DNA from 3 places in the Serratia sp. GW822-FHT06E05 genome. Region 2 is predicted to be linked to each of the others. Evidence: predicted binding sites of a transcription regulator. Region 2 holds the regulator's gene; each other region holds the start of a gene.
What was found. The regulator Fur, encoded in region 2, represses iron uptake genes when iron is present. The targets are predictions, from matches to a motif close to ATAATAATGAGAACNACTATCAA.

Region 1 (9,940 bases), on a different contig from region 2:
GTCGCGGTTGCCAGCAGCGTCATGCCAAGTAATACCGATTTCATGTTATGGCCTTAGGGTTGCTATTTGATTCAATTTTCCCGCAGTTTGGGGGCATCCGGCAAGCCGGAATGTTATACCGGCGCATAGGTTGCAAATAAACTGACCAACAGCAGCACTACCGCCCCTAACCCCAACTCCGACCAGCAGGCAAGCACCAGCCCGCGCTGCGCCAGCCTTGGCATGCTGCTCATCGCCGGGACGACGGCGTAGCGGTTGGCTAATGCCACCATAACCATCAGCGCCACCAGCGCGGTTTTAAACAGCAGCAGGCGTTGGTACGGAGAATCTACGTCCAACGGCCAACTGCCGAGAATGATCAAACTGTTGATTACGCCGGTCAGCAGCACCAGCGCCACAGCCAGGTGTCCCCAGCGCGAGAAGCGTATCAATGTGGTCACCGCGTCGCTGCGCCACTGCGGTTGGGCCAGATAGCGCAAACAGACCAGCAGCGGCAACAGGCTGCCAAACCAGTACCCGGCCGCCAGCAGGTGCAGCGCGTGATTGAAACGATGCAGTGCGCCAAGCCCCCCGCCATGCATCGCCGCATGGCCGATAAACGCCATGCTGACCAACAGCAATGTGGAAAGCAGCGCCAGCAGTTGTGTACGACGTGGCTCGGCGAGCCACAGGCTCAGCAACGCCAGCATTGAAATGCCCAGGTGCCAGCGCCAAACCTCGCCAAAGGTGGTGCCCAGTACCGCCCACCACACGTCCAGCCGCCAGGTATCTGCCCAGCCGTCCCCCATCTGCCCGGCCTGAATAGCCAGCAACGCAATAGCGGAAAGCCCGGCAAGCCAGGTGCAAGAGACCAACAAAGGACGCACATCACGGGTGAGATACGGAGAAAGGCGCTGCGGCGACAATAAGGCGGTGAATAAGCTGGAGCCAAACATCAGCATCACCGCCGCAAAGTGCACAAAGCGACACAGGACAAACAGGGTCGCCAGACTCATGGGTCAGTTTACGGTGAAGCTGTATTGGCCCTTGGTTTTATGACCGTCGACCGACACCACATGCCAGCTGACGTTATATTTGCCTGCCGCCAGATCGCCTTCGATAGGCAGATTGACCTGGGTATTGTTGTTCGCATCGAGCTGCAGCTTGCCGGTTTTCACTTCGGCGTTGTCTGGGCCGGTGATTTTAATGCCGCTGAAGTTGGGCTCAATGCCCTCGGAGAAATTGAGCGTCAGCACCTTGGGTGCCGGGCTCACGCTGGCATCTGCCGCCGGCGTTTCAACTTTTAAATGGGCATGCGCCAGTGCCTGCTGTGAGGACAGCCCGACAAACAGCACGAAAATGGTGGAAAGCAGGCGATAAGAAGTCCGAATTTTACCGATCACAGTGATATCCCTTAAAGCAATAATCGAGGGTGATAAGGAGCCAGGCTAACCGCCAGGGCGATGTATCAGCAGCCCAACCCACCGCAGATGATTGCGCCACGGGTAAACAGAATTATGGGAGTAACCCCCTGTTTTGACTCTCAACCTTCCCTGTAGCGTATCGCGTCAAATGATAACGAGTGTCATTATGCAAGTCGAGCAGAACGCTGGCATTTTGCGATCCAGTAGCACATATCGCTGTAAAACCGCGATAAATGCAGGGCATAAAAAAACCGCGCACCGGCCAACGCCGACACGCGGTTTTCTACAAAAGGATTAGGCCTGGCCGTTACCGTTTTCGCCGGCCGCACCCATTTTCTTCAGATCTTTATCAATGAAGAACAGGGCATTGCCGCTGTTGCCCACTAGCGCCAGTTTATCCAGTACGGATTTGAACAGCTTCTCTTCTTCGTGCTGCTCGGCAACATACCACTGCAGGAAGTTGAAGGTTGAATAGTCATGAGCGGTCATTGCCGCGTGCGCCAGTTCATTGATCTGGCGGGTGATCAGTTGCTCATGTTCGTACGTCTGTTGGAACACCTCTGCCAGGGAACCAAACTCAACCGGCGGCGCGGCGATGGTGCCTAGCAGCGGCAGTGCACCGGTATCACTGAGGTATTCGAACAGGCGCTGCATGTGCTGCATCTCTTCCTGAGAGTGTTCTTTAAGGAATGCCGCGGCACCTTCAAAGCCTTTATCGCTGCACCAGGCACTCATTTGCAGATACAGGTTGGCAGAGTAGAACTCCAGGTTCAGTTGCTCATTCAGCTTTTTGGTCATTTCAGGCGTCAGCATAATCATTCCTTTATTTTGCAGGTATCAACTTAATTTTTCCGCATTATGCCCTGACGAAAACAAAATAAACACACCTGATTTACATCATCGATGATTTAATTTTAAATTAAAACAAAATCAAATAGTTATGAAAAACACTAATTATTCATTTAAATAATTATGATAACTATTTCCATCTGTAAATTTAATCAAAAAGCGAATCATTCTTATTTAAAATAACAAATGAATTGCATTGCTGAACGAATAATAAATAACCTTTTCCGTTACCGGTTATTGGCGACCATCCCCCCCTGCGCGCTTCAGGCTTGCCAAGCGCCGCCGGGTGGATTACCTTCTGCGCTGATCCAATGCGGTAACAGTAAGGAGAATACGGTGGGTTACAATTTGGCAGAGCTTTCCAAAGAAGAGATGGACAAAGTGAACGTTGATCTCGCAGCTTCCGGCGTGGCGTTCAAAGAGCGCTACAACATGCCGGTGATCCCCGAAATGGTTGAGCGTGAACAGCCCGAACACCTGCGTGATTATTTCCGCGAACGCGTGGCGCACTACCGTGCAGAATCGCACAAGTATTCGCGCCTGCCGTACGAACCGAAATCCAAATAATAAAAGCCCGCCGTAGTGGCGGGCTCGGTGTCATTTGCCGGCAAATTTGTCGGTCGCCAGCATTAACTGGTGCAGGATGCCGGGCTCATCGAATGAGTGTCCGGCCCCCTCAACAATATGCAGCTCCGCCTCCGGCCAAGCCTTCGCCAGATCCCAGGCGTTTTGTACCTGACAAGCCATATCGTAACGACCATGGATGATCACCGCCGGAATATGCCGGATCAGCGGAACGTTGCGCAGCAGTTGATCGTCGCTGTCCAGGAAGCCCAGATGAGTAAAGTAGTGGTTTTCGATACGGGCGAACGCCAGCGCGAAATCGTCCTCGCCAAAAGAAGCCGACTCGCTGCTGGGCAGCAAGGTCACCGTCTCCCCTTCCCACACGCTCCACAGTTTGGCCGCTTCCAGCTGCACCTGCGGATCCGTTGAGGTCAGGCGCTGGCGGTAAGAAGCAATCACGTCCTTGCGTTCTTCCTCTGAAAGAATCGACAACACACGTTCCCACTTCTCCGGGAAGAAGCGCGAAGCGCCGTCCTGATAGTACCAATGCAGCTCCTGCTTGCGCAGGGTAAAGATGCCGCGCAGCACCATTTCACTGACGCGCTGCGGATGAGTCTGTGCGTAGGCCAACGCCAACGTTGAGCCCCAGGAGCCGCCAAACACCAGCCACTGATCGACACCGGCCATTTCGCGCAGCCGTTCGATGTCCTGCACCAGGTGCCAGGTGGTGTTGTTGTCCAGGCTGGCATGCGGCTTGGAACGGCCACAGCCACGCTGATCGAACAGCAATACCTTGTAGCGCTGCGGATCGAACAGTTGGCGGTGATAAGGAGAAATGCCGCCCCCCGGTCCACCGTGAATAAAGACTGCCGGTTTACCGTTCGGGTTACCGCTCAGTTCCCAGTAGATCCGGTGGCCATCCCCGGTGTCCAGCCAACCGCTGTCATATGCTGCTAACGGCGGGTACAAACCTCGTAATTGTTCCATGGCGCTTCCGTCTCTCTGTGGGTCATACCCTCATCAAAGCCGAAGCCACTCATTTGGTCAACGGTAAATCCTGAAAACTCCTACGCTCCCCAACAAGTTAAGGTTCGTTTGCTTAAAATGAATACGACTTGCCGGCAAAATACCGGCTGGCCGTTGGGAGCCAGCCGTAGAATCAACCCCGCTTACGCAGATGCGGTTCGCGCATTTCCTGCGCGGTTTTGGCCTCAATGCTCAGTTCCGCCGTTGGCCGCAACAGCAAGCGCGCCAGGCCAATAGGCTCTCCGCTTTCACGGCAATAACCATAGTCGCCGTTATACAAACGCGTCAGCGCCGCGCTGATTTTCGGCAGCAAACGGCTTTCGCGATCCAACTGGCGAAACAGCAACCGCAAGTCTTCTTCACGCGCGGCCTTGTCCGCTTCGTCACCTGAAACTTCACCGCTGTCGATATCCCGCTTCAACGCATCGATGTGCTGCAGCAGTTTTTGCTGCTCTTCCAGCAAGCGCTGGCGAAAAAAGGCCCGCTGCGCCGGGTTCATGTAGTCAGACTCCGGCATGGCCAGAAGCTGTTGCTGGTTTAACATGGAAACGACTGTCATGGCGCTCTCCGGTTAGGATTTAATTGTTATATTATAACATATCAAATATTTTCAGCAGCCTTTCCTGAAAAACAAAATTCAACCTATAAACAATCGATTAACTAAAACACCTGCTTTCATGCTTGCATCCGACAGGCGTAAGGGGGTTAATGGCTGAGCAACCCACCCAACCATAGGTAACTGAGAGGCCATCATGAGTAAGGGAATGGATAGCAAAAAAAATGCGAAGAAGAAGCCGTTGAAAACCCCTGCTGAAAAACGCGCAGGCAAACGCGCCAAAAAAGGGCAAACGTCCGGCGAGTAAGCGAACTTCTAACCGTAGAGTTAAACCCGCCAAGGCGGGTTTTTTGTTGCCTGAAATAACGTCCCCGCTTTCAACGGTTGGCATTGGCGTAACGGCCCGTTAAGCTAAACCTGTGCAGCCATCCTGAGGAAACCATGAATTTACGCGTAATAGATACTGAAACCTGCGGGCTGGAAGGCGGCGTAGTCGAAGTGGCCTCTGTCGATCTGATTGACGGGCAAATCACCAATCCCATGAGCGATTTGATCAGCCCTGACCGGCCAATTGGCATTGAAGCCATGGCTATTCACCACATTACCGAGCAGATGGTCGAAGGGAAACCGCGGATCGCGGTGGCGATCGGGCGTTATCTCGGCAGCCCCTACTATGTCGCTCACAATGCGGCTTTCGATCGCGGCGTACTGCCTGAAATGAACGGCGCCTGGATCTGCACCATGAAGCTGGCCCGTAACCTGTACCCGGACCTCAAATACGGCAACCAATATCTGCGCTACGCGCTCAATCTGGATGTGCAATTGCCGCAGGACACGACGCTGTATCCGCACCGCGCATTGTATGACTGCTACGTGACCGCCGCGCTGCTGCAACGCATCATCAAGGATTCAGGCTGGACGCCGGAGCAAATGGCGCAAATCACCGAGCAGCCGGTGCTGTTGAAGAAGTTTAAGTTCGGAAAATACCGTGGGCAGGAAATTGATCGCATTGCGCAGGAAGATCCCGGCTATTTGCGCTGGATGCTGAAATCCATTGAAGATCTCAGCCCGGACATGAAACACACGCTGAAATACTATCTGATCGGCTGAAGAAAGCGGGCAGCGCCAGCCGCCCGCCAGAAGGTTACTCCGCCAGCGCCAAAATAAAGGCGTACTCCAGCGCGATATCCTCGTAGGCCTTGAAACGCCCGGACTTGCCGCCGTGGCCGGAATCCATATCGGTATACAGCAGCAGTTGGCGGTCGTCAGTTTTCAACTCACGCAATTTCGCTACCCACTTGGCCGGTTCCCAATACTGTACCTGCGAGTCGTGCAGGCCGGTGGTGACCAGCATATGCGGGTAATCCTGCGCCTTGACCTGATCGTACGGGCTGTACTGCAAAATGTAGTCGTAATAAGCTCGTTCGTTCGGGTTGCCCCACTCGTCATATTCACCGGTGGTCAGTGGAATGGACTCGTCAAGCATGGTGGTGACCACGTCGACAAACGGCACTTGCGCCACGATGCCGTTGAACAGCTGTGGTGCCTGGTTAATCACCGCACCCATCAGCAATCCGCCGGCGCTGCCACCCATGGCGAATACCCGTTTGGCATCGCCGTAGCCTTGAGCAATCAAGGTTTCCGTCACGTCGATAAAGTCGTTGAAGGTATTTTGCTTGTTGAACAGCTTGCCGTCTTCGTACCACAGCTGCCCCAATTCGCCGCCACCGCGAATGTGCGCCAGGGCAAAGACAAAACCGCGATCCAGCAGGCTCAAGCGGCTGGCGCTAAAGGCCGGATCCATGCTGCTGCCGTAAGAGCCGTAGCCATACACCATCAGCGGGTTGCTGCCGTGCACGAAGCTATCCGGGCGATAAACCAGCGAAACCGGCACCTCGACACCGTCGCGCGCCTTCACCCAGACTCGCTCGCTGCGGTAGTTTTCCGGGGTAAAGTTTTTCACTTCCTGCTGTTTGAGCATCACACGTTCGCCGCTGTCGAGATTCAACTCATACAGCGTAGTGGGCGTGGTCATCGAGGAGTAACCATAGCGCAGCAGCTCGGTTTCCGGCTCCGGATTGTATGCCAGCCAGGTGGTGTAGGTCGGATCGTCGAAGGCAATGCGCTTCACTTCACCGCTCTGCCAGTGAATTTGTCGCAGTTGGGTCAACCCCTCGCTGCGTTCCTCTACCACCAGCCAGTCGCGGAACAGGCTAAAGCCTTCCAGCATCACTTCCACGCGGGGAGCAATCAACGTCTGCCACTGCGCTTCGTCCGCCTGCTCGCTCTGGTACAGGCCGAAATTTTTGCCGTCCTTGTTGGAACGAATGTAGAAATGCTGATGATAGTGATCGATACCGTATTCATGATCCTTGCGGCGCGGCACAAACATCTGCGGCGTGCTGTCGGCGCGATCGGCGTCCAGCAGCAGAATTTCCGAGGTGGTGGTGCTGCTCAGGTGGATCAAAATGAAACGTTCGGAGGTGGTTTTTTCCAACCCGACATAGAAGGTGTCATCCAGCTCTTCGTAGATCAATTCATCAAGCTGCGGATCGGTACCTACCACATGGCGATAGACCTGATACGGCAACAGCGTTTTAGCGTGTTTACGCACGTAATACACGGTGGCTGAATCATTGGCCCACTCGAAGTTGCCGGAGGTGTTTTCCAGCACTTCGTCGGTCCAGCTGTCGTCGCTGAGGTTTTTGAAACGAATGTCGTATTGGCGACGAGAGAGGAAATCCTCCGCTACCGCCAGCCGCTGGTTGTCGGGGCTGACTTCCAGCCCGCCAAGGGTATAAAACTCTCGCTGCTCGGCGCGCTGGTTTCCGTCGATCAGGGTGTCCCAATGTTCGCTTTCCGCCTGCGGCTGACGCACATAAATCGCGTATTCATTGCCCGGTTCGAAGCGCGTCTGATAGCGGTAGCCGTTTCTGACATAGGGGACTGAATGTTCCTGCTGAGGAATGCGCGCCACCATTTCTTCATACAGCGTTTCGCGCAGGGCCTGCTGCGGTTTCAGCGCCGCATCGGTGAAGGCGTTTTCCGCCTGCAGGTAGTCCAATACCTGCGGGTCTGCGCGATCGTCGTCGCGCAGCCAATAGTAGTCGTCCACACGCGTGTCGCCGTGAACCGTAATGGGATAAGGACGTTTTTCTGCCTTAGGGGGGGTCATCATTGTTAAATCATCCGCTTACCTTGATTAAGGCAAGAGTGACACGATTCCCCCCGGCTTGCCAAGCGGCGCTATGCCAGCTCGCGTTTTTTCTCGTTCACGTCGTTTTCTATGCCCTGCTTGACGTCCGCCGGGATCTTCAACGACTGCGCCAGAGCATCCAGATAACCACGCTCCATAAAGTGATCCACGTCGATCACCATGCAGCTCAGGTAATATACCTCCAGCGCTTCGTCTTCATTCTTGACGCTCTGGGCGATCAAATCCGGGTTAAGCGGCTGGTCGATCGCCTCTTGCACCCATTTTTGCGCTTCTTCACCCACCTGCAGCTGTTCCAGGCTGTGGTCGATGGCGAGCTTTTCTTCCGCATCGATATGCCCGTCGCTTTTGGCGGCAAACACCAGCGCCTGCACCAGACGTTTGGCACGCAAGTCCACCGGCGTGGTCTGCAGGCCAAACTGCGGTTCGTTCTGGTGGGTTTCTTTCACCCGTTGTTTGTACTTATTCCACAGCACTGCACCAACCGCTGCGCTGCCGCCGATAATCAACGCATTCTTGCCGAATTTGCCGACCAGCTTGCGCGAAGACTTATTCGCCAGCAAAACGCCCACCAAGCCACCCAGCGCAGTCGGGGCCAGCAGCTTGCCGATACCTTCCGAACCGCCGATTGAACCGGCCTTTTGCCCAATCATCGATTGGATCTGCTGCATCCAGTTATTTTTCATGCTTTACCCTTTGCGTGAGGAAACAAGGCGTGCAGGCACAAAAAGGCCAGGCCGCCGGTAAAGCGTCAGATTAGGGGATTTTTTGTCAGTTTACGTATGGGGGATGAAAACCTGTGTAGCGGGGAACATTGATGGTGGGAAAAGGCCGACTTCGCCATCAGGCGCCAGCCGGCCACTAACGGATTAAGGCTGTTCGCCCTCTTCGCCCGGCTGGTCTTCTTCCTGTTCGTATTCCGCCAGTTCGTCACGCATTGCCTGAATCGACTCGCGAGCCAACAGCGCCAAAGTGCGGTAAAAACCGGTGGTGGCGTGAGCTTCTACTTTGCCGAGGAAACGGCCGCACCATGGCAGCAGATAGTCGTCAAACAGCGTGATTTGCGCCTGCGCTTCGTCTTCCTGAGACTGGTCTTCCAGCCAGGAGGCCGCCAGCAACAAAGAACCGAAATGATCGGCCGGCGCTTCTCCGAGCGGCATGCCGCGCTGCTGCAGGAAAGTACGCACTTCCGCTTCGGTTGCCCCTTCAACATAGGCCGAACGGAAAGGTGACACGCTGCATTCGCTGCCGACGAACATGGCGTTGAAGTCGCTGGACAGCAGGTTCACATCACAACCCTGCTGCAGGCGTACCAAGAGTTCGTCCTGTTCCAGCGGCCAGTGCTGTTGCAGCTTGCCTTCTTTGATCAGCGTAAACAGCGGCACCAGCAACGGATCCTGCGGCTGGCGATAAAACAGCGTACCCAGCACGCGGCAAACAACGGAAAACTCATTCATGATAATGCCTTATACAATACGGAAAAATTTGCCGGGACGATGTCACAAATCGGCCAATTCCGCAATCGCCGGCTTGCCGCGACGCTCGAGAAAATCGAGCAGGCGTCGTGGGCTCACGTTGAGAATACGCTCCTGCGGGAACTCCACCTCGGCAATGATGCGTTCGCAGTGCTCGAAACCGCCGAGCGAGAAAGCAATGTGTGAATCCGAGCCCAGCGCTAACCAGCCACCGGCATCACGCACCGCCGCGGCAATCGCCCGGCAATTATCCTCGCTGCCCTTGCGCGAATGGGTGAACGACGAATTGTTCAGTTCCAATGCCACGTCGTATTTGGCCGCGGCGGCAGCAACCGCCGCAATATCGATCGGATATCTTGGGTTGCCAGGGTGGCTGATTATGTGCACGTCACCTTGCGCCATCGCGGCGATCATCGCTTCGGTATTGGCCGCTTTATCCTGCGGTGCAAATACCGGCTCGTGGAAACCGGCAATAATTACGTCGATTTTATCCAGCATCGGGCCGGTGCAGTCGATATCGCCCTGCAGGTTTTTGATGTTGGCCTCGATGCCGCGCAATATGCCCACGCCGTCCACCAGACGTGGCCACACGTGCATGTTCATAAAATGCCAATAATGCGGCGCATCGGCCATATCCGGGCCATGGTCGGTGATGGCGAACAGTTTGATGCCCTTTTGCTGGGCTTCGACGATGTAGTCATGCAGCGTACTGTAGGCGTGGGTGCTGGCGACGGTGTGCATATGTAAATCAACGGGGTACATTACTTCTCCTTCTTGGCGGCCTGCCGTAAATACGGCGGCAGGCGCGGTTTATTATTCAATTAGCTTAGCAGGTGCATCACCGAAAGATCAG
Region 2 (9,940 bases):
CGTGCCCGGAACGTGCTTTGGCTTGGTGTGCGTTCCGTTCGCCAACAGGGTTTGCTGATCGCCGGCAAAATAGGTACGGGTACGGCCATGCAACGCATCGGTGGCGCTGGCAAAGCCGGCCGCATCGAGGGTATACAGGGTAGAAAGTACCAGCATAAAACGGTTTACCGCTTTGCTCTGTTCGGCGTACTCATCCGACAACAACAGTTCACGCACGGCACGCACGCGATCGCGCGGGCGCGATGCGGCAACGATTTTTTCCTGTTCTGCGCTCTGTGCGCTGGCGGCCGGCGCTGCACGTAACGGCTGGCCTGCGGTAAATTTCAACATACGGCGCAAAATATCGGACGCGCTCTCACCAATATGTTGCGTGTGGCTGGCAATATAGCGGTAGAGCTCTTCGTCGACTTCAATAGTTTTCATCTTTATCCAGTACTGTTTTTTTCTACTTAGAACCTGAAGCCAGATCCGGCATTCAAGCCATGGGATTATATGGTTAAAAGCGCAGAGGCGAACATAACAATGTGCCCCAATGCGGCAAAAGCAGACTAATACCTATAGCCCGCCGGACACCGGCGCTGCCAAACCTGCACCTTATCATGAAAAATCCACGTTTTATCCTATGGATTTTAAGTTGCAGCAAGTACAGCGAACAACGCTGCCGCTTGAAAGGCGACGGGTTTATTCATCGAGTGTTTTAATCATGATAACCTAATCTGAATCTCTCTCAGTATGAACTTCGCCATGAAATTACATTATCAACTGCTGGCCACCGAGTCCGATACACTGCCGGTGATCCTGATCCACGGGCTGTTTGGCAATTTGGACAACCTGGGCGTGCTGGCGCGCGACCTGAACCAGCAGCACAGCGTAGTTAAAGTCGATCTGCGCAACCACGGCCTGTCACCGCGTTCTGAGGTCATGACCTACCCGGAGATGGCGCAGGATCTGCTGACGTTGCTGGACGATTTGCAGTTGGAGAAGGTCATTGTCATTGGCCACTCGATGGGCGGCAAAGCGGCCATGGCGCTGACGGCAATCGCCCCGCAGCGCGTGGAGAAGCTGATCATCATTGACGTTGCGCCGGTGGACTATCAAACGCGCCGCCACGACGAAATTTTTGTCGCGTTGCAGGCGGTAAGCGCCGCGGGCATTACCCAACGCCAGCAGGCGGCGGAATTGATGCGCGGCTACCTGAATGAGGAAGGCGTGATCCAGTTCCTGCTGAAATCCTTCCACCAGGGCGAATGGCGTTTCAATCTGCCGGTGCTGATCGAAGAGTACGAGAACATCACCGGCTGGCAGGAAGTGCCGGCCTGGCCTCACCCGACGCTGTTTATCCGCGGCGGCCTGTCGCCTTACGTGCAGGACAGCTATCGCGAAGATATTGCCCGTCAATTCCCGCAGGCTCGCGCTCACGTCGTTGCCGGTACCGGACACTGGGTTCATGCGGAAAAACCGGAGGCGGTGTTGCGCGCCATTCACCGCTTTCTCGGCGAAGCCTGAGTCGCGCCAGGCCCGACAAATGGGCCGTTTCTCTCCCAAAGTCACCATCTGATGAAAAAACGCGCTAAAGATAACGGCTTAGCGCGTTTTCGGCTCAGTTAAGCATTGTCGTCGCTCTACCTGCTGGGGTAATATGGCGCGCTATAATTTTGCCGCCGTGCCGAGCGTGTTCGCTAACGTCAGGCTGGGGTGAATTTGGGTTAGGGTTTATTGGCCCGAAGTGTGTTAACCGAACCGTCCGGAAGCGTGTAAGCGCTTTTTGATGCAAACTCCCTTGCAGTACCGCTACCTATGGCAAAAGAACAAACGGATCGCACGACGCTGGATCTGTTCGCAGATGAACGCCGTCCGGGGCGCCCGAAAACCAACCCGCTATCCCGAGATGAACAGCTTAGAATCAATAAGCGTAATCAGCTTCGACGCGATAAAGTCCGTGGCTTACGGCGTGTGGAACTGAAGATCAATGCGGATGCGGTGGACGCCCTGAACAAACTGGCGGAACAGCGTAATATCAGCCGCAGCGAGCTTATTGAGCAAATGCTGCTGGCACAACTGGCGGACGAGCAGCCAGAACATTGATCATTGCAGCCGCACATGCGGCGCGGCGTTAAGGATGACGCCCGATCAACACCGCTTTATTCCACCCGGCATCGCATTAAAGTGATAAATACCCGGGGTAAATTTCTGGCATGATACGCACTTACCGGTAAGAGATAATCTCTTGCCATGGCATCATTTTAATCGGTGTTATCGTAGTCAACGCTAACATCGTGAATGCAATTTATTGAATTTAAAGGTTATACGCGATATGGCTAATGTAGGCATTTTCTTTGGCAGCGACACTGGCAATACCGAAAACATTGCCAAGATGATCCAGAAAATTCTTCAGCAGCAGTTTGGTAAAGAGGTAGCTGAAATTCATGACATCGCCAAAAGCAGCAAAGAAGATCTGGAAGCTTTCGATATCCTGCTGCTCGGTATCCCAACCTGGTACTACGGCGAAGCGCAGTGCGACTGGGACGATTTCTTCCCAACGCTGGAAGAAATTGACTTCAACGGCAAGCTGGTTGCGCTGTTCGGCTGTGGCGATCAGGAAGACTACGCAGAGTATTTCTGTGATGCGATGGGTACCATTCGCGACATCATTGAACCGCGTGGCGCCGCGATCGTAGGCCACTGGCCAACCAAGGGTTACCACTTTGAAGCGTCCAAAGGCTTGGCCAACGACAGCCATTTCATCGGCCTGGCCATTGACGAAGATCGCCAACCTGAGCTGACCAACGAACGTGTTGAAGGCTGGGTAAAACAAATCGTCGAAGAGCTGAGCCTGGCCGAAATCGTCGGGTAACGCCAAAGGTTGAACAAAAGCCCTGCAAAGTGCATAGTGTGCCGGCAGGGCCATCATTGGCAGTACAAATTACTGCAATAGAAGCTACAGATTTGTAACTTCCCACACCATCAAGGTAGACTGAGTTTTCGGTTTATCCCATTCATCAAGACGTTGCATGTATAACATGCAATTGTGCAATTATAGCTTTGTTAACAACCGGCGGTTTCCATTTAGAGCAACCGGTTCTATAATGAGACGCAATTAACTCTTTGTGCCGACCGATGCCAAAGGCGAGAACGCCTCAACTTGATTAGCATAGTAACAGGACTGAATCCGCATGACTGACAACAACACCGCATTGAAGAAGGCCGGCTTAAAAGTCACGCTTCCGCGACTCAAAATCCTGGAAGTACTGCAAAATCCGGAATGCCATCACGTCAGTGCGGAAGATCTGTACAAAAAACTGATAGATATGGGCGAAGAAATTGGCCTGGCTACGGTTTACCGCGTACTGAACCAATTTGATGATGCCGGCATTGTGACCCGTCACAACTTCGAAGGCGGCAAGTCCGTGTTCGAATTGACCCAGCAACATCACCACGATCACCTGATTTGCCTGGATTGCGGCAAAGTGATCGAATTCAGCGATGAGTCTATCGAAGTGCGTCAGCGTGATATCGCCAAACAACACGGCATCAAGCTCACCAACCACAGCCTGTACCTGTACGGCCACTGTGAGACCGGTGACTGCCGCGAAGACGACACCCTGCACGACAAAAAATAATGTCCTAACCGGCATTGAGAACCGCCTTAACGGCGGTTTTTTTGTGCCTGCGATAATAGGATAAAAAATCCCCGGACAGGCCGGGGAAAGTTCACAACGTTAAATACAACAATTGCAGCGGCACTTCTCTACAGCACTTCTCTCGCTTCCCACTTACACTCTCAGCACTCCCCCACCCGCCGACACGCGGATGAGCAACAGAGCTTGGTTCGGTATTAACAGGTACCGGCAATCCCGGAAAAAACGCACCCGATAGTCGAATTCATGTCCGATTACGCCGGACGCTGCCCTGGTCAAGTAACAACGGCCCGCCTGCGAACAGACGGGCCGTTGTTCAGGAGTTACACTTTCTCGGCGCGGCTATAACGCTTGCCGTCCGGGCTGACTGCACGGATCAGTACCTCACCGCTAACACTTGGCTTGGCCTTGGCATCGTAACGCTGCCACTGCTTGCCGCCGTCGGTGGAATATTCAATGCCCAGTCCCGGCAGCGAAATATTGGCTTCCAGCTTGCCTCCCACCACTCGGGCGCCTGGCACCGGCAACCGATAGTTCACACCACCTTTGTCCAGTTTTGCCAGCTCACGCTGACCGAGCAGGTTGGCAAAGCGCAGCCAATCGCGGTCCAGCTTCTTGGTATCGATGAAGTGGGTTTCGCCGCCTTTATACTCCCGGCCCGCCCGGTAATCCTGCTCCCACGCTGCCCGGTGCCATGCGCGCTCGGCCACCGACAGCGAACGAGGGAAGATCATGTACTCCATTTGCTCGTCGGTACGCTGGGTTTCGCTCCACATCTGCGCGGAAATACCGTAAGCCCCCGGCCAGGGCTTGTCGCTCTTGGCGGTAAAGTGATTACCATCGCGATCAACCGAGGTTTCGGCGTTTTGCGGCAGGTTGTTTGGCGCAAAGCTGAACATTTTCTGTTCATCGCTGAAACGCGTTCCCCAGTAGTAACCACGCTCGTCCGGGTTCACCTCATACGGGAAGTCCATGTAGACATAATCCGGGTTTGAAAGGATCAGTTCGTAGCCCTTGTTCGCCCAGTCATTGGCACTGTCGAACCCGCCCCAATACAGCGTATCCCAGAAGTTAACCCCGACACGCTGGGTAGCAAAGGCCTTGGCGTTTTTGGCATCTTTCAGGCCATCCTGCCAGGCTTGCATTCTGTCGATCCCATGCGCTTTCACCAATTGGCTGACTTCTACTCCGAAGTAGCTTGGCTGGTGCTCCATATCGGCGACCTTGCCATCTTTGATCATCGCCTGGCAGACCTGAGATTTTGCCCATGGCTTGTCTTCTTTGCTCTGATCGATGACGCCTTTGCCGGCTTCCGGCTTGTTCACATCGGTATAACCAGCACCTAACCGGATGTTTTTCGCCTCGTCACCGCCAAAGTGCCAGGTACTCAGCGACTGCCCGGCCTCTTTATGCATCTGGGCAATCTCGCCGATCACCTTGTCGACAAAACGTTTGGATGAATCCAGGCAAGGGTTGAGATAGCTTTGGCGGTTGAAGTACTGCACCGAGGTGGTGTTAGAGGTATCGGTTGGATCCACTAAACGGAACTCGTTGGCCTCTTGTTCTTTACCGGCGGCATGCAGTTTCTTATAGCGCGCTTCCATTGAGACCACCGCCGCACGGGCATGCGCCGGCATATCGATTTCCGGGATCACTTCAATCTGGCGCGCCTTGGCGTACTTGATAATGTCGATGTAATCCTGGCGAGAGAAGAAGCCGCCATAAACCTCCGGACCCTGACCATACTGCGGCAACAGGCAGGTGGTTTCGCTCAAGTCGTGGCAACGCTGCCCACCGACTTCGGTCAGTTCCGGCAAGCCCGGTATGGCGATGCGCCAACCTTCGTCATCACTCAGATGGAAGTGGAATTTATTGAGCTTGTACGCCGCCATTTGGTCCAGCAAGCGCAACACCGCATCCTTCTGGTGGAAGTTACGTGCGACATCCAGGAAGATGCCACGATACTGGAAGCGCGGCGCATCTTTGGCCTCCAGCATAGCGATTTTGGCGCTACCTTCGGTAGGCACTAATGACAAGATGGACTGCAGGCCATAGAACACCCCGGTCTGATCGAAACCAATGACTCGCGCTTCCTGCTTGCCGATGATCAATTCATAAGCGCCCGGTACCGCCAACTCGCCTTTGAATTTTCCCGGTTGAATATCGGTCTTGATCGGATAACCGGCTGCGTTACTGGTTATTCCCAACAGCGCGAAACGCTGGGCTACGGCGTCCGCCGCCGGTTTGGACAATGCGCTCAGCTCCAATGCAACGCCTTTGCTCAGATCAACATCCTGCGCATGCACTTTAACCTGCAACGGCGTTGGCACTATCTGACCACGTAACGACGCGGTGGGTAAGGTTTTTAGCTCGGCGTTTTTCGTAAAGCGCGAGGCCGGCGTCATCAGGATGTTATTGTCGTCTTTGGTACGCTTCCACTGGTCGCCGGTAAAGGGCGCAACGAACTGGTTCAGATCTTCGGTATCGGTATTGACCAGAATTTTAGGCTTGGCATCGCCCGAGGTGGCGTACCAACGTGGCACGAAGTCGGTTTTAAACAGTTGCCAATATTCAGTGATAATCGGGATCTCTACCGTTTTCCCCGCAGGGAAGCCGGTAAATTTGTCGGTAGGTTCCAGCTTGTACAGATCACCGGTCAGGTGAGATATCTTGAACTGGTCGTTATCCACACGCAGGGTCTGACGGGCGCTATGGAAGTAAATCGCCCAGTCCTGACCTTTGATCTCCTGATTGTCGTTGGTCAGGCCGATCAGCACCTTGTTGCAAGCCGCCCAGTCGGCACCCAGCTTGCCGCAATCCAGACCGTTTTCGGCTGCCCGGTTATCGACCATTTTCAAATTCAGTTTCAACTGGCTCAGTTGATCCACCAGCGGCTGATTGGCCATCGCGTTCCCCACGCTGCCAAATAACCCAATGGTTGCCGTCAGTGCGGCAAGCGCGCTCAATTTGAATTTATTCATTTTTATCATCGTCCTTAATTGTTGTTATCGCGGATCTCTTTCCAAATCTGGCCACATTTGGCGTCATAGGCCTGGCCGTTACCGCTATGAACTGCCTGAATGCAGTTTTGATAATCCATCACCCGCACCGTTTCTTTCTCGGCGAACTGTTGATGCTGTTTCTCTTGTTTCAGTACGTTCAGCACTGCCTGGCATGACTGCAATTTTTCCGGTGAGCCCTCCGCGGTGTTGATACAGGCGCTGTAGGCCTGTTTCAATTTGGCATCTTCCGGCGGTGCCGCAGGCTGTACACAGGCGCTCAACGTGGCTACCGCAGCCAACATCATCATGATTTTTTTCATCGTGTTATTCCCGTTAAATGACCCCGGCTCTGCCGCCGGGGAATATACCCGCCATCTTTCAAGCCGCAGCGTCGTTATCTGCACCAGCTGCAACTCGAAAGCTCTAGGTAGGTTTAGAAAATGGTGAATGGCGCGATAACCATGAATTTGACGTCTTTCTCGTCCTGGAAGATGTTGCCGTAACCCCCGCCCCAGCTTGGGATATTGGTGTGGTTGTCGTATTGGGTGTAGTGCAGTTTCAGCAGCGTGCCTTTGGCGCGGCCTTCCTGAATGGTGTACATGGCGTCCAGGCTCCAGGCGCTCTCTTTCAGACGCTGGCTCTGATCGTACATAGGGTTGGTGCTCGGTTTGGCGTCCCAGGCATAAACGTAAGAACCGCCCACCGCCATGCCCGGCAGGTTCCAGTTGCTCAGGTCATACATCACCCCGGCATAAACCGCTTTTTCGCCGTTGGCGTTAAAGTCGGAACGGTTATCCCACCACACGTCGAGACGGCCGTTAGAAGAAGCATAGGTTGGCGTCATACGCTGCAGGAAGTAGCCCTGGTTGCCTTCGGCCTTGACCATGGTCCCTTCCAGGCGCCAGTTGAACTGGCCAGTGGTGTAACCAAAGGTCAGTGCCTGCAGCCAGGCCAGGCCGTCGTAAATACTGTTCGGGTCGTTCTTGTCGTTAATGCGGTCTTCGGTGCCATAGAATTGGTAACTGGTGGTGAGCGGGTTGCCTACCAGATCGAATTTATAAGATGCCTTGGTGAAGTACTGATTCACATAGCCCTGGGCTTGGCCGAATGCCGCCTCCAGCACCAAATCGTTTTTGAAGTCGTATTTGGCACCCAGCGAGTGCAGATAGGAGACACCGGTTTTTTTATCGTTCTGGCGGAAGTCGTCCATCTCGATATGCCATGGCGCTTTATATTTATTGGTCCACATATAAGAGAAGCTCAACTCACCGGCATCGCCGTAGTCAAACTTGGCACCGGCCTCTGCACCCTGATAGGTGCCGGGCATAAAGCTCCAATGCGGCGCCAACAGAGTTTGGCCACTTGGCTGGATATAACCGCCACGTGCCCAGACGGGGCCATATTTGAATTTACCGGCGGCTTTATACAGGCTGATGCCGCCTTTGTCGCCGGAGTAGTCTTCATCGTAGGTACGGTTTTTGGAAGAGAACGCGATTTCATTCGGGTGGCCGCTGGCGCTGGATTCAGCCAGCTCGATGGCGGTAAAGGCGCCGACGTCCAGGCCGAACATGTCCCAGGCATAGCCCGAGGCAAAATCCAGGCTCAGGTTGGCCGTCGAATGCGACAAGTTGGTGGTGTATTTATTGTAATCGTCACTGGTCGGATTGAGATCTTTACGGTCACGCTCACGTTGCCAGTAATATACGCCGCCGGTCATCGTGGAATCATCGATAAATCCTGCGGCTTTCGCCTCAGGGGCCATGGCAAACCCTGTTCCCAACAGCGCACCCGCGACTGCGAGCGCCAGCGTTTTACGCTGAGCACCGTGCGTACCCATAATGAAATTCCTCTTTGACTTAACTTTAAAAGTTGCAGCCGCCCGTGTTCACCACTGCCCTGCACGACTGCCAATAAAAACCCAATCGGGTAAAAAAAATTGCTGACAGGGCTAAAACCCCACAGCACTTATTGCTACAGACAGACTATTTTTCGCGACGCGAATTATCAAATGAAATATCAGAGAGATTTGTCAAAGTATGACAAAGAGCACATATCGATGAGATTTTGTTACGCGGCTATGCAAGGAGATTGTCGAATAAAAAATTCAATAAAATCAGAATAAATAATGATATGAGGTCAATATAAGACGATTAATGGTTTCAGCCGAATCAAAAAAGTCAGCCAGAGGAAAAAATATGAGAGCGCTCTCCAGATGACATTAATTCGCATCACGAATATATAAGACAATGTTATATGAGTGATGATTTATATCAAGAAATTACAGATACAACGGCCAGATAAAAATTTAAACATTGATTGAGCGAACTACATCGCAACAGGAAAGGTAAATAACGGCGACAGACATAAAAAAAGCGCAACCGAAGTTGCGCTCTTATTGCGTTAACCACTTATCACTCAGGCACCGATTTTAGCCCAGGTGTCGCGCAAACCAACGGTGCGGTTAAACACCAGATGCTCTGCCGAGGAGTAACGATTATCGGCGCAGAAATAGCCCTCACGCTCGAACTGATAGGCTTTTTCCGGCTGTGCAGTTGCCAGGCTTGGCTCCACAAAGCCGTGCTTGATTACCAGCGACTCAGGGTTAATGGTGGCAAGGAAGTCCTCTGCCGCTGCCGGGTTTGGCACGTTGAACAGACGATCGTACACGCGAATTTCCGCCGGCAACGCGTGCTCGGCAGACACCCAGTGGATCACGCCTTTCACCTTACGGCCATCGGCAGGATCTTTGCTCAAGGTATCCGGATCGTAGCTGCAGAAGATAGTGGTGATCTCGCCTTCTGCGTCTTTCTCCACGCGTTCCGCTTTGATCACGTAGGCATTACGCAAACGCACTTCTTTCCCCAGCACCAGACGCTTGTATTGCTTGTTGGCTTCTTCGCGGAAGTCAGCACGGTCGATATAAACCTCGCGGCTGAACGGCACTTCACGGCTGCCCATTTCCGGCTTGTTCGGGTGATTAGGCATCGTCACCATTTCCACGCCGGAAGTCATATTTTCAATGACAATCTTAACCGGATCCAGCACCGCCATCGCACGCGGTGCGTTGTCGTTCAGCTCTTCACGGATGCAAGCTTCGAGCGCCACCATTTCAACGTTGTTATCCTGCTTGGTCACGCCGATACGCTGGCAGAATTCGCGGATGGATGCGGCGGTATAGCCACGACGACGCAGGCCGGAAACGGTCGGCATACGCGGGTCATCCCAACCTTCAACGATTTTCTCGGTCACCAACTGGTTCAGCTTACGCTTAGACATGATGGCGTATTCGAGATTAAGGCG
Region 3 (9,940 bases), on a different contig from region 2:
AGAAGCTGTAAGTTTGAGCGAACGATCAAAATAAAGCACTCCAATACAAAAAAATTATTCTCTTTCGAAAAAAGTTTGTGTAATACTTGTAACGCTACATGGAGATTAACTCAATCTAGAGGGTGTTATAATGAATCGTACTAAACTGGTACTGGGCGCGGTAATCCTGGGTTCCACTCTGCTGGCAGGCTGCTCTAGCAATGCTAAAATCGATCAACTGTCTTCTGACGTTCAGACTCTGAACGCTAAAGTTGACCAGCTGAGCAACGACGTGAACGCAATCCGTTCTGACGTTCAAGCAGCTAAAGACGACGCAGCACGTGCTAACCAGCGCCTGGACAACCAAGCTCACGCTTACAAAAAGTAAGATAGCTTCGGTTATTGAAAACGGCGCACATTGTGCGCCGTTTTTTTTGCCTGTCATTTCCGCATTTCCTCCCTTCCGTCTTTAGGCGAAAAAAAAGGGCTCAGCACGCTGAACCCATCGGTATTGACCGCTACGGCTACTTTTTAATTCACCGAACTGATAGGTGCACCCTTGAACGGGCCCTTATTCGCTTCCTGCGAGGCTACAGGCGTTAAACTGACGTCAGAGGGGTTCTGCCCCACGTTAACCAGCACCGGCATGCCAGAGCGGCGTACAACCGCGCTATCGAACACGGCCTTATCGGTCTGTGCATCGCCGACAAAAGCCTTCTCGGCTTTGGACAACGTAATCGGCATGGTCTGCGGATCGTCGCTTTCAACTCTCGACAGCGGTTGATGCACTTCTACGTAACGTTTACCGTCCGGTTCAACCGAAATTTTCACCGGATCGTTAATGACCTGAACACGGGTACCGCGCGGTACCATGTTGAACAACGCCTCTATATCGGTTGGGCGCAGACGGATACAGCCAGAGCTGACGCGCATGCCGATACCGAAGTTGGCGTTGGTGCCGTGGATCAGATACTCACCGTGCCCCATAGCCAGACGCATAGCGAACAGGCCCATTGGGTTTTCAGGACCGGCCGGCACCACGCCCGGCAGCTTCACGCCTTTCTCCAGATAGCGCTTGCGGATATTGGCGGTCGGCGTCCAGGTCGGGTTCGGGATTTTTTGGCTTACGGAGGTCACCTGCAGCGGAGTGTGCATCCCGGTCTGGCCGATACCGATAGGATAAACGATGACCTTGTTCTCGCCTTTCGGGTAGTAATACAGACGCAGTTCGGCCAGGTTGACGACAATCCCCTCACGCTTGGTGTCCGGCAACAGCATTTGGGTCGGGATGGTCAACACCGAACCCGGCTTGGGCAGGAAGGGATCGGTACCCGGGTTGGCCTCAAGCATGCCCAGCAGACCAATTTTATAGTCGGCAGCAATCGCCTCCAGCGGACGCCCATCGTTCGGTACGGTATAGGTGGTGTTCTCGCCAATCAGACGGCTGTCCGGCGGCGGCAGCGGGTATTCGCTCGCGCTGGCGGCTTGTGTTCCGGTCAGTACGGTGGCAAATAGCATGCCCATTAAACTCAACGCACGTTTCATTATCATCCCTATATGCTTATTACGGTTCGGCCACAAGGCTATCTGGCACTTGGTGACCGGTAAATCAGACAAGACCTGATTAATACTAGCAATGCTGACGTCAAAGGCAATAAGTCCTCTAAAAATCAACATGTTATAACGTAATCGCTTTCTCCATTTGTCAGTATAACGTCAAGGGATAAGCTGCTGATATGTCACTGATTTGCGGGGTGAATGGCAGGGTTGGGCGGGTTTTGTAAAGACTCATTGACATAGCAAATATAAGCGCCTTATCAATGAGCCTTAGGAATATCAGAGTTTGGCGGCCTGACTGCGGATTGCGCGGATCATGGCTTCCAGCCCCTGAGAACGGGAAGGCGTCAGGTGCTGACTCAACGCCAGTTCGGCGAAAAACGGCCGCACGTCCAGCTCGACAATCTGCTGCGGCGTCATTTGGTGATAAAGAATAAACACCACCGCCAGCAGCCCTTTGACGATAGCCGCGTCGCTATCCCCGTGAAACTCGACCTGCCCTTGTTCATCGAGCCGTATCACAATCCACACCTGGCTCTGACAACCGGAAATCAGATTGCCCGCCTGACGTTCGCTATCGTCAAGCGCCGGCAGCTTCGCGCCCAGTTCGATGACATACAGGTACTTGTCTTCCCAGTTCAGGCAACGGGAAAAATTACGCACCAACTTTTCTTTATCCGGCAAGTTCGCCATGAGGTTCCTTTCAATAATTCAGGGGCCGGCATGCCGACCCCATGTCACTGGCCACCGGCGCTCAGCCAATAGCGCCAAGCCCGACAGTCTACCCTATCCCAGCAGTTTTTGAATGCGTTGCAACCCGGCCACCAGCCGGTCAACTTCTTCGCGGGTGTTGTACAACGCCAACGAGGCGCGGCACATGCTCGGCACATTATAGAACGCCATCAGCGGCATCGCGCAATGATGCCCGGTGCGAATAGCGATGCCGTACTGATCCAGGAAGCTGCCGACGTCATAGGCATGGTGTTCGCCCAGATTAAAGGCGATCACCCCTGCACGATCCGCCGGACCATAGATCTTCAGCGTCGGTACCTGCTGCAGCGCTTCGAGCGCATAATGCATCAGCGAATGCTCATAATCAGCAATCGCCTCCAGCCCCAGCGCGTTCACGTAGTCAATCGCCGCCCCCAGTCCCATCATGCCTGCAGTATTGGGGGAACCGGCTTCAAAACGCCACGGTGGCTCGGCATAGGTGGTGCCGAGAGTCAGGCTCACCTGCTGAATCATTGAGCCGCCCCCTTCCCACGGTGGCATTTGCTGCAACAGCGCCTGACGACCGTAGAGAACGCCGATACCGGAAGGCCCATACAGCTTGTGACCGGAGAACACGTAGAAATCACAATCTAGCGCTTGCACATCAACCCGTTGGTGCATGACCGCCTGCGCACCGTCAATCAGCACCTTCAGACCGGCAGCTTTGGCCTGCGCCGTAATTTCCTGCACCGGATTGACCGTGCCCAACACGTTGGAAACCTGAGTCAACGCCAGCAGTTTGGTGGTGGCATCGATCAATCCAGGCAGCTGCGCCACATCCAACGTACCATCTTGCTGTAGCGGCCAGACGCGCAGGTTCAGTCCACGCTCTTGCGCCAGCATCTGCCAGGGCACGATGTTGGCATGGTGCTCCATCTCGGTGATGATGATGCTGTCACCGGGCTGCAGGAAGTGGCGACCGAAGCTGTTGGCCACCAGATTGATGCCTTCGGTGGTGCCTTTAACGAATACGATCTCTTCCGCCGAGCCGGCATTGATAAACGCCGCCACCTTTTCACGCACCGCTTCCATTTCCTGAGTCGCCTCGGCGCTCATGGTGTGGATGCCGCGATGCACCGCCGCATAACCGTGACGATAAAAATCCAGCTCGCGATCGATTACCGCCTGCGGCTTTTGCGCACTGGCCGCGCTGTCGAGGTAAGCCAGAGGCTGGCCGTTGACCTCACGCGACAGGATCGGGAAATCGCCGCGCACCCGTTCGATGGGAAAACTCATGCGGCCTCCCCCGGCTCCGGCAAGCGCCGTGCAATGCGCGCCAGCACCGATTCACGAATGGTTTCGTTACCGATCCCCTCAGTCAGCTCAGCGGCAAAGGCAAAAATAATCATCTGCTGCGCAGCGTGCTTGTCGATGCCCCGTGATTGCAGATAGAACAGCTGCTCTTCATCGATACGCCCGACGGTGGCGCCATGGCTACACTTCACGTCATCGGCATAGATTTCCAACTGCGGTTTGGTATCGACCTCAGCTACTTTGCCCAACAGCAGATTGTGGTTGGTCATCTGCCCATCGGTTTTTATCGCGTGCTTGGCCACTTTGATCATGCCATTGAACACGGCCTTGGCGCGGTCGCTAACCACCACTTTATGCAATTGACGGCTTTCGCAGTAACCCTTGTTGTGTTCCAGGTAAGTTCGGGTATCGCACACCTCTTTGCCGACCGGCAGCACCAGGCTGTTGATCGCCAAATTAGATCCTTCACCGTTAAGCTGCGCGCTGGTGTTGTGGCGCGTCAGGCCCGCACCGAGCAGGAAGCTGTCACTTTTCACCTGCGCGTCGCGGCCAATCACCAAATCGTTATGGGCAAAGTGGTAACTTGCCTGGCTTTCAAACGCCAGTTTGCAGTGATGCAGTTGGGCATTGTCAGCCACATTGGCGGTCAGGCGTGCGCCGGTGAAATGCGCGGCATCGTTCAAACTGACGTAGTGCTCAATCACTTCGGCCTGGGCGCTGCGCCCAATCTCAAGATGATGACGGTGATGCACGGTGTTCACTTCGCCTGCAGCACCGCGTCCGCTGCTGATATGCAACAGGTACAAAGGGCGTGACGCGCTTTTACCGGCCGCCACGCGGATAATGCTGGTTTCCTGCGCCAGGCTTTCGGTCAGGTGCAGAAAAATTTCAGGCTGAATGGGCTCAGGCAGCGCCTGCGGCGTGCCGTAGGAGGCCACATCAAACTGATAATCGCCCAGTTCGCCATCGCTCAGCGCCGCACTGAAACGGCCGTCGATAAACACTAACCGATATGCATCGATAGCCAACGCCAATGCATCCACCTGAGCCGTGGTCACCTGCTCTACAGGCGGCTCCAGGAACTGCTGCTCCAGCAGGCCTTCCAGCGGCGTGTATTTCCAGTTCTCATGCTTGCGGGTCGGCCAGCCCAGGCGTAAAGCCTGCTGCCAGTGCGCCAGCGCATGCGCGGAATGCTCGCCGCCGCGCTCTTCGAACAGGCTGTAAAGCTGCTGCAGCGCGCGTGAGTTATTGTTCGTCGGTAAGCCAGCCATAGCCCTGCTCCTCCAACTGTTTCACCAGGGAGAAGTCGCCGGATTTGACGATGCGCCCCTGGGAAAGAACATGAACGTAATCCGGTTTGATGTAATCCAGAATACGCTGGTAGTGCGTGACGATAATGAACGAGCGCTTGCCGTCGCGCAGCGAGTTAACGCCGTTGGCGACGATCTTCAGCGCATCGATATCCAAACCGGAGTCGGTTTCATCCAGAATGCACAGATCCGGCTCCAACGCCGCCATCTGCAGAATATCATTACGCTTTTTCTCCCCACCGGAGAAACCGACGTTGACCGAACGGGTCAGCAGATCGGGCGGCATGTTCAGCAGTTCAATCTTCTCTTCGATAAAATCAGCGAAATCGAAGCGATCGAGCGCCTCCTGCTGGCGGTATTTTCGCACCGCATTCACGGACGTCTGCAGGAAGAAATGGTTGCTGACGCCGGGAATTTCCACCGGATACTGGAACGCCAGAAACACGCCTTCGCCGGCACGGTCTTCCGGATCCAACTCGAGCAGGTCCTTACCTTTAAAGGTCACTTCGCCCTCAGTGACTTCATACTCTTCGCGCCCTGCGAGGGTCGCTGAAAGCGTGCTTTTGCCCGAGCCGTTCGGCCCCATGATGGCATGCACTTCACCGGGTTTGATCTCCAGGTCCAGACCCTTGAGGATCTCGTTGCCTTCCGCGCTGACTTTTAAATTCTTGATACTTAACATGCAGTGTCCTTAGGTCGCGCTTTCGCGCTGTAAATCCGGCGGTTAGCCCACGCTGTGTTCCAGGCTGATGGCCAATAACTTCTGCGCCTCGACGGCGAACTCCAGCGGCAGCTCAGAGAACACGTCCTTACAGAATCCGTTGACGATCATCGAAATGGCATTGTCTTCACTGATGCCACGTTGCAGGCAGTAGAACAGTTGGTCATCGCCAATTTTTGAGGTGGTGGCTTCATGCTCCAGCTGCGCGCTGTTGTTACGCGCCTCAACATAAGGGAACGTATGGGCGCCACTGTCCGGCCCGATCAGCATCGAGTCGCACTGGGTAAAATTACGGGCGTTTTCCGCCCCCGGCAGGATCTTCACCAGGCCGCGATAGGTGTTCTCGCTGTGCCCGGCAGAGATGCCTTTGGCGATGATGGTCGAACGGGTGTTCTTGCCGATGTGGATCATTTTGGTGCCGGTGTCCGCCTGCTGATGGCCGCTGGTCAGCGCCACAGAGAAGAACTCACCGATAGAGTTGTCGCCCTGCAGGATCACGCTCGGGTATTTCCAGGTGATGGCCGAGCCGGTTTCCGACTGGGTCCAGGACATTTTCGACCCGGCACCTTCGCACAGTGCGCGCTTGGTGACAAAGTTCAGGATCCCGCCCTTGCTGTCACCGCCGGAGAACCAGTTCTGTACGGTCGAGTATTTCACTTCGGCGTCTTTGTGCAGGATCACTTCCACCACCGCCGCATGCAGTTGATAGCTGTCGCGTACCGGAGCAGAGCAGCCTTCGATGTAGCTGACATAACTGCCTTCGTCGGCGATCAGGATGGTGCGTTCGAACTGCCCGGTTTTAGCGGCGTTAATACGGAAATAGGTCGACAGTTCCATGGGGCAGCGTACGCCCTTCGGCACATAGACGAAGGTACCGTCAGAGGCCACCGCGGCGTTCAGGGCGGCGAAGAAGTTGTCGTTTGAGGGTACGACGCGGCCGAGGTATTTGCGTACCAGATCCGGGTATTCATGGATCGCCTCGCCGAAAGAACAGAAAATCACCCCGCTCTCGGCCAACTTCTCGCGATAGGTGGTGGAGACCGAGACGGAGTCAAAGATCGCGTCCACCGCCACTTCACTGCCTTCTCGCACCGGCACGCCGAGCTGGTTAAACGCCAGTTCAACCTCGCTGGTCAGGTAATTGTTGTCCGTGACCGCGCCGGGTTGCTGTTCTGCGCCGGGCTGCGAGCCACAGGCGTCATCACAACTGCCGCAGGATGGCGCCGAATAATAGCTGTAGTCCTGGTAATTCAGCCGGTCATAGTTGGCTTTCAGCCAGTGTGGCTCTTCCATTTGCAGCCAGGCACGGTAAGCCTCCAGGCGGAACTCCAGCATCCACTCAGGTTCGTTACGCTTGGCCGAGATGGCGCGCACCACGTCTTCGTTGATGCCTTTCGCTAACTCGTCGGTAGCCAGTTGGGTAAAAAAGCCTTCTTTATAGCGACCTTCGCTGACCCAAGCCTGCACTTCATTAGGCATTTCTACATTGCTTCGTGTCATGTTGATTGCATCGCTCAAACGCCAAAACTCTCGCCGCACCCGCAGGCATGCTGAGCTTTAGGGTTATTAAATTTGAATATCTGATTCAGCCCTTCACGGACAAAATCCACCGTGGTGCCATCGATAAACGGCATGGCTTTTAACGGCACATACAGTTTGGCGCCATCGCGCTCAAACAGCAGGTCGTCGTCAGCGGGTTCACGGGTGAGATCCAGCACATAGGCAAACCCGGCGCAGCCTGACTGCTTCACTCCGAGCTGCAGCCCCTTCACCTGCGGATCCTGCTGCATTAATTTAGTAATTTGTTGTACGGCATTATCACTGAGCAAAATGCCTTGCCAGACATTTTCGTCCAGAGAAAAGGTGCCGACATTTTCCGTTTGCATATGGCCTACCTCACACTCGTGTTTTTCCACAGCCAATCTGGGTTGCTACTATGTTAGTGATAACAATTATCACTTCAACCGTTTGTTTTGCGGGGGTATCCGCCAAAAACCCGGATTTTCGTTTCGGCATGCGGCAAGCGCGCGGGACAGTCAGCGACACAATCGCTGCAGGTCGGCAAGGGGATCAATTTATCCCTATGAATTTACAGCACATCCTGTACTACCTTCGCGCTTGCCTATTGGCTCGAACGCTTTACAGATCCGGGTTTTTATTTTGCTTTAAACATTCATAGAAAATACCTATTTCTGAATTTTGTCTGTCTTAAAAATGCGTTTATCGACAATAAGGGACTTTTCCCACTCTTTCGCGCTTCACTGCAGGCAGACAATTCGCACGCTCTATGATTAAAGTTTAGTCGTTACTGACCATATTGGGTCGCCACGCGCTCAATGCATCCCCCTGCCGCGATAAAAATTTCAACAGAATGATTGATCGTAAACGCGCCAGTAAATATGATAATGATTATCATTCAATTACAAATTGAGCGCGGGCAAATGAATATCTCGATGAATGCGTGGCTGCTGGGCAAAATTGATGACTATAAGTTCAGCGTGCGTGACGCCACGGTAGATTTCTACATGGCAGAAGCGTCTCTCAGGCGGCCGGAGTGCAATATCAACCACCTGAAACGCTACAACAACGTCAGCCTCAATATGGCCAATCTGTGCCTGGAAAACGGCGATGATGAAAGCTATCTGCACGCGTTGAGCAAGCTGCATAATCGGCTGATCGTGGAAATCAACAATCCGCAGCGCTGCCAGCTGTTTCGGGTTCAGAGCTACCATTTTGCCCGCCATACCCTGACCCTGATCTGCCAGAAATACGCGATGGAAGGCACCTGGGAGAAAGCCAACGCCTTCCAGAAGGACTTCGTCAAGCGGGTGCCGTTTCAGCTGTAACCCCGCCGACTGACAAGAAACCCGCAGGCCGGAATGCCTGCGGGGGAAGGAAACTTAATCGATCACTGCGGTGGTTAAACGCGAAGTGCAGCAAAGGCGGTCGCGAGAATCGAAGATTTCAATCTGCCACACCTGATGCCGGCGGCCAACATGCAGTGCGCGACAAACCCCGCGTACCTGGCCTTCAAACACCGCTCGCAGGTGGTTGGCATTGATCTCCAACCCTACTACTTTCTGATCGCCCTCGCTGCACAGGTAACCAGCCATCGATCCCATTGACTCCGCCAGCACCACCGAGGCCCCACCGTGCAACAAACCAAACGGCTGCCGCGTACGGTGGTCCACAGGCATGGTAGCCTCAAGGTAATCCTCTTCCATCCGAGTAAACTGGATCCCCACATGGCTGACCATACAGCCTTCACCGGCCTGGTTTAATTGTTCCAGCGTCGTTTCTCGTTTCCACAGTTTCACTCAATCATCTCCAGAAGTGCCTGTAATGGGTGCCGTACACCGTTACCCTCAATGCGTTTGACCTGGCTGCGACAGGAGTAACCGGTCGCCAGACAACGTTGCCGCGGCAAACGTTGCAATGCCTGGTGCCATGATAGCTCATAAATGCCGAGCGAATTCTGCAGGTTCTTCACTTCATGCCCGTAAGTACCCGCCATGCCGCAGCAGCCTACGCTGACATTTTCCAGCCTGGCGCCGAAGCGAGCAAAGATCGACGTCCAGTGCTGACCGCTGGCCGGTAAGGCGGTGGTTTCAGTACAGTGACCGAACAGATACCAGGCCTCACCGGTAGCAGGCTGTTCAGCCCGCTCGGCCAGCAGTTGCTGCAACCATTCGTGCACCAGTTGCACCTGGAAGTCCCCGCGGGTTTCCCCCAGGATCTCGTTATATTCATCGCGATAACACAGCACCAGCGCCGGATCGACCCCCACCAGCGGCATGCCGAGTTTTGCCACCCGATTGAGGAAGTCGGCGGTTTTGCGCGCAGTACGAGCAAAGCGCGTCAGGAATCCTTTGATATGTTGGGCCTTGCCATTCGGAGAAAACGGCAGCAGCACCGGCCGGTAGCCGAGCTTTTCCACCAGCCGTACAAAGTCCGCCACCACTTTGGCATCGTAATAGCTGGTGAAGGGATCCTGCACGATCAAAACGTGCTGCTCACGCTGTTCGGCATTCAGCGCTTCCAGCTGTTCCAGCGTCATGGTCGTGGCACCATGGCCGGAAAGCTGTTGACGCAGCGTCGGGCTGGAGAGCATCGGCAAATCAACCATGCCGACAGTATTGCGGCTTAGCTCACGCACCCAGGGCTGACGGAAGAAGAAGTTGAACACCTTAGGCGCTTTCGCCATCAGCGGCGTATAGCTCTCTACCCCGGCTACCATATAGTCACGCGCCGGCCGCAGATAACGCGTGTGGTAAAGCTGCAGGAAACGCGAACGGAAGCCCGGCACGTCAATCTTGATCGGGCATTGGGTAGAACAGGCTTTGCAGGC

Region 1: ftnA (non-heme ferritin) is a predicted target of Fur. The motif match lies at 2,370-2,392, and genes of this name have one in related genera.
Region 3: sufA (Fe-S cluster assembly scaffold SufA) is a predicted target of Fur. The motif match lies at 7,529-7,551, and genes of this name have one in related genera.

What each region holds. Positions count from the first base shown of each region.
Region 1 is NZ_JBXALM010000001.1:875,332-885,271, forward strand. Features, by position in the region: gene AC1RKC_RS04125 (YebY family protein) at 1-44, opposite strand, end outside; gene copD (copper homeostasis membrane protein CopD) at 114-995, opposite strand; gene yobA (CopC domain-containing protein YobA) at 999-1,382, opposite strand; gene ftnA (non-heme ferritin) at 1,698-2,216, opposite strand; gene AC1RKC_RS04145 (DNA polymerase III subunit theta) at 2,589-2,819, shown strand; gene pip (prolyl aminopeptidase) at 2,850-3,803, opposite strand; gene dksA (RNA polymerase-binding protein DksA) at 3,976-4,401, opposite strand; gene exoX (exodeoxyribonuclease X) at 4,840-5,508, shown strand; gene AC1RKC_RS04165 (S9 family peptidase) at 5,543-7,576, opposite strand; gene AC1RKC_RS04170 (tellurite resistance TerB family protein) at 7,645-8,298, opposite strand; gene AC1RKC_RS04175 (TorD/DmsD family molecular chaperone) at 8,482-9,069, opposite strand; gene AC1RKC_RS04180 (phosphatase) at 9,112-9,849, opposite strand; gene ghrA (glyoxylate/hydroxypyruvate reductase GhrA) at 9,937-9,940, opposite strand, start outside.
Region 2 is NZ_JBXALM010000007.1:43,968-53,907, forward strand. Features, by position in the region: gene seqA (replication initiation negative regulator SeqA) at 1-423, opposite strand, end outside; gene ybfF (esterase) at 733-1,506, shown strand; gene ybfE (LexA regulated protein) at 1,798-2,085, shown strand; gene fldA (flavodoxin FldA) at 2,315-2,854, shown strand; gene fur (ferric iron uptake transcriptional regulator) at 3,174-3,620, shown strand; gene AC1RKC_RS16450 (beta-N-acetylhexosaminidase) at 3,962-6,619, opposite strand; gene chiQ (ChiQ/YbfN family lipoprotein) at 6,634-6,960, opposite strand; gene chiP (chitoporin ChiP) at 7,074-8,477, opposite strand; gene glnS (glutamine--tRNA ligase) at 9,056-9,940, opposite strand, start outside.
Region 3 is NZ_JBXALM010000001.1:601,489-611,428, forward strand. Features, by position in the region: gene AC1RKC_RS02710 (major outer membrane lipoprotein) at 131-367, shown strand; gene AC1RKC_RS02715 (L,D-transpeptidase family protein) at 511-1,524, opposite strand; gene sufE (cysteine desulfuration protein SufE) at 1,816-2,229, opposite strand; gene sufS (cysteine desulfurase SufS) at 2,323-3,543, opposite strand; gene sufD (Fe-S cluster assembly protein SufD) at 3,540-4,832, opposite strand; gene sufC (Fe-S cluster assembly ATPase SufC) at 4,807-5,553, opposite strand; gene sufB (Fe-S cluster assembly protein SufB) at 5,596-7,092, opposite strand; gene sufA (Fe-S cluster assembly scaffold SufA) at 7,107-7,478, opposite strand; gene AC1RKC_RS02750 (hypothetical protein) at 8,034-8,438, shown strand; gene menI (1,4-dihydroxy-2-naphthoyl-CoA hydrolase) at 8,493-8,909, opposite strand; gene ydiJ (D-2-hydroxyglutarate dehydrogenase YdiJ) at 8,906-9,940, opposite strand, start outside.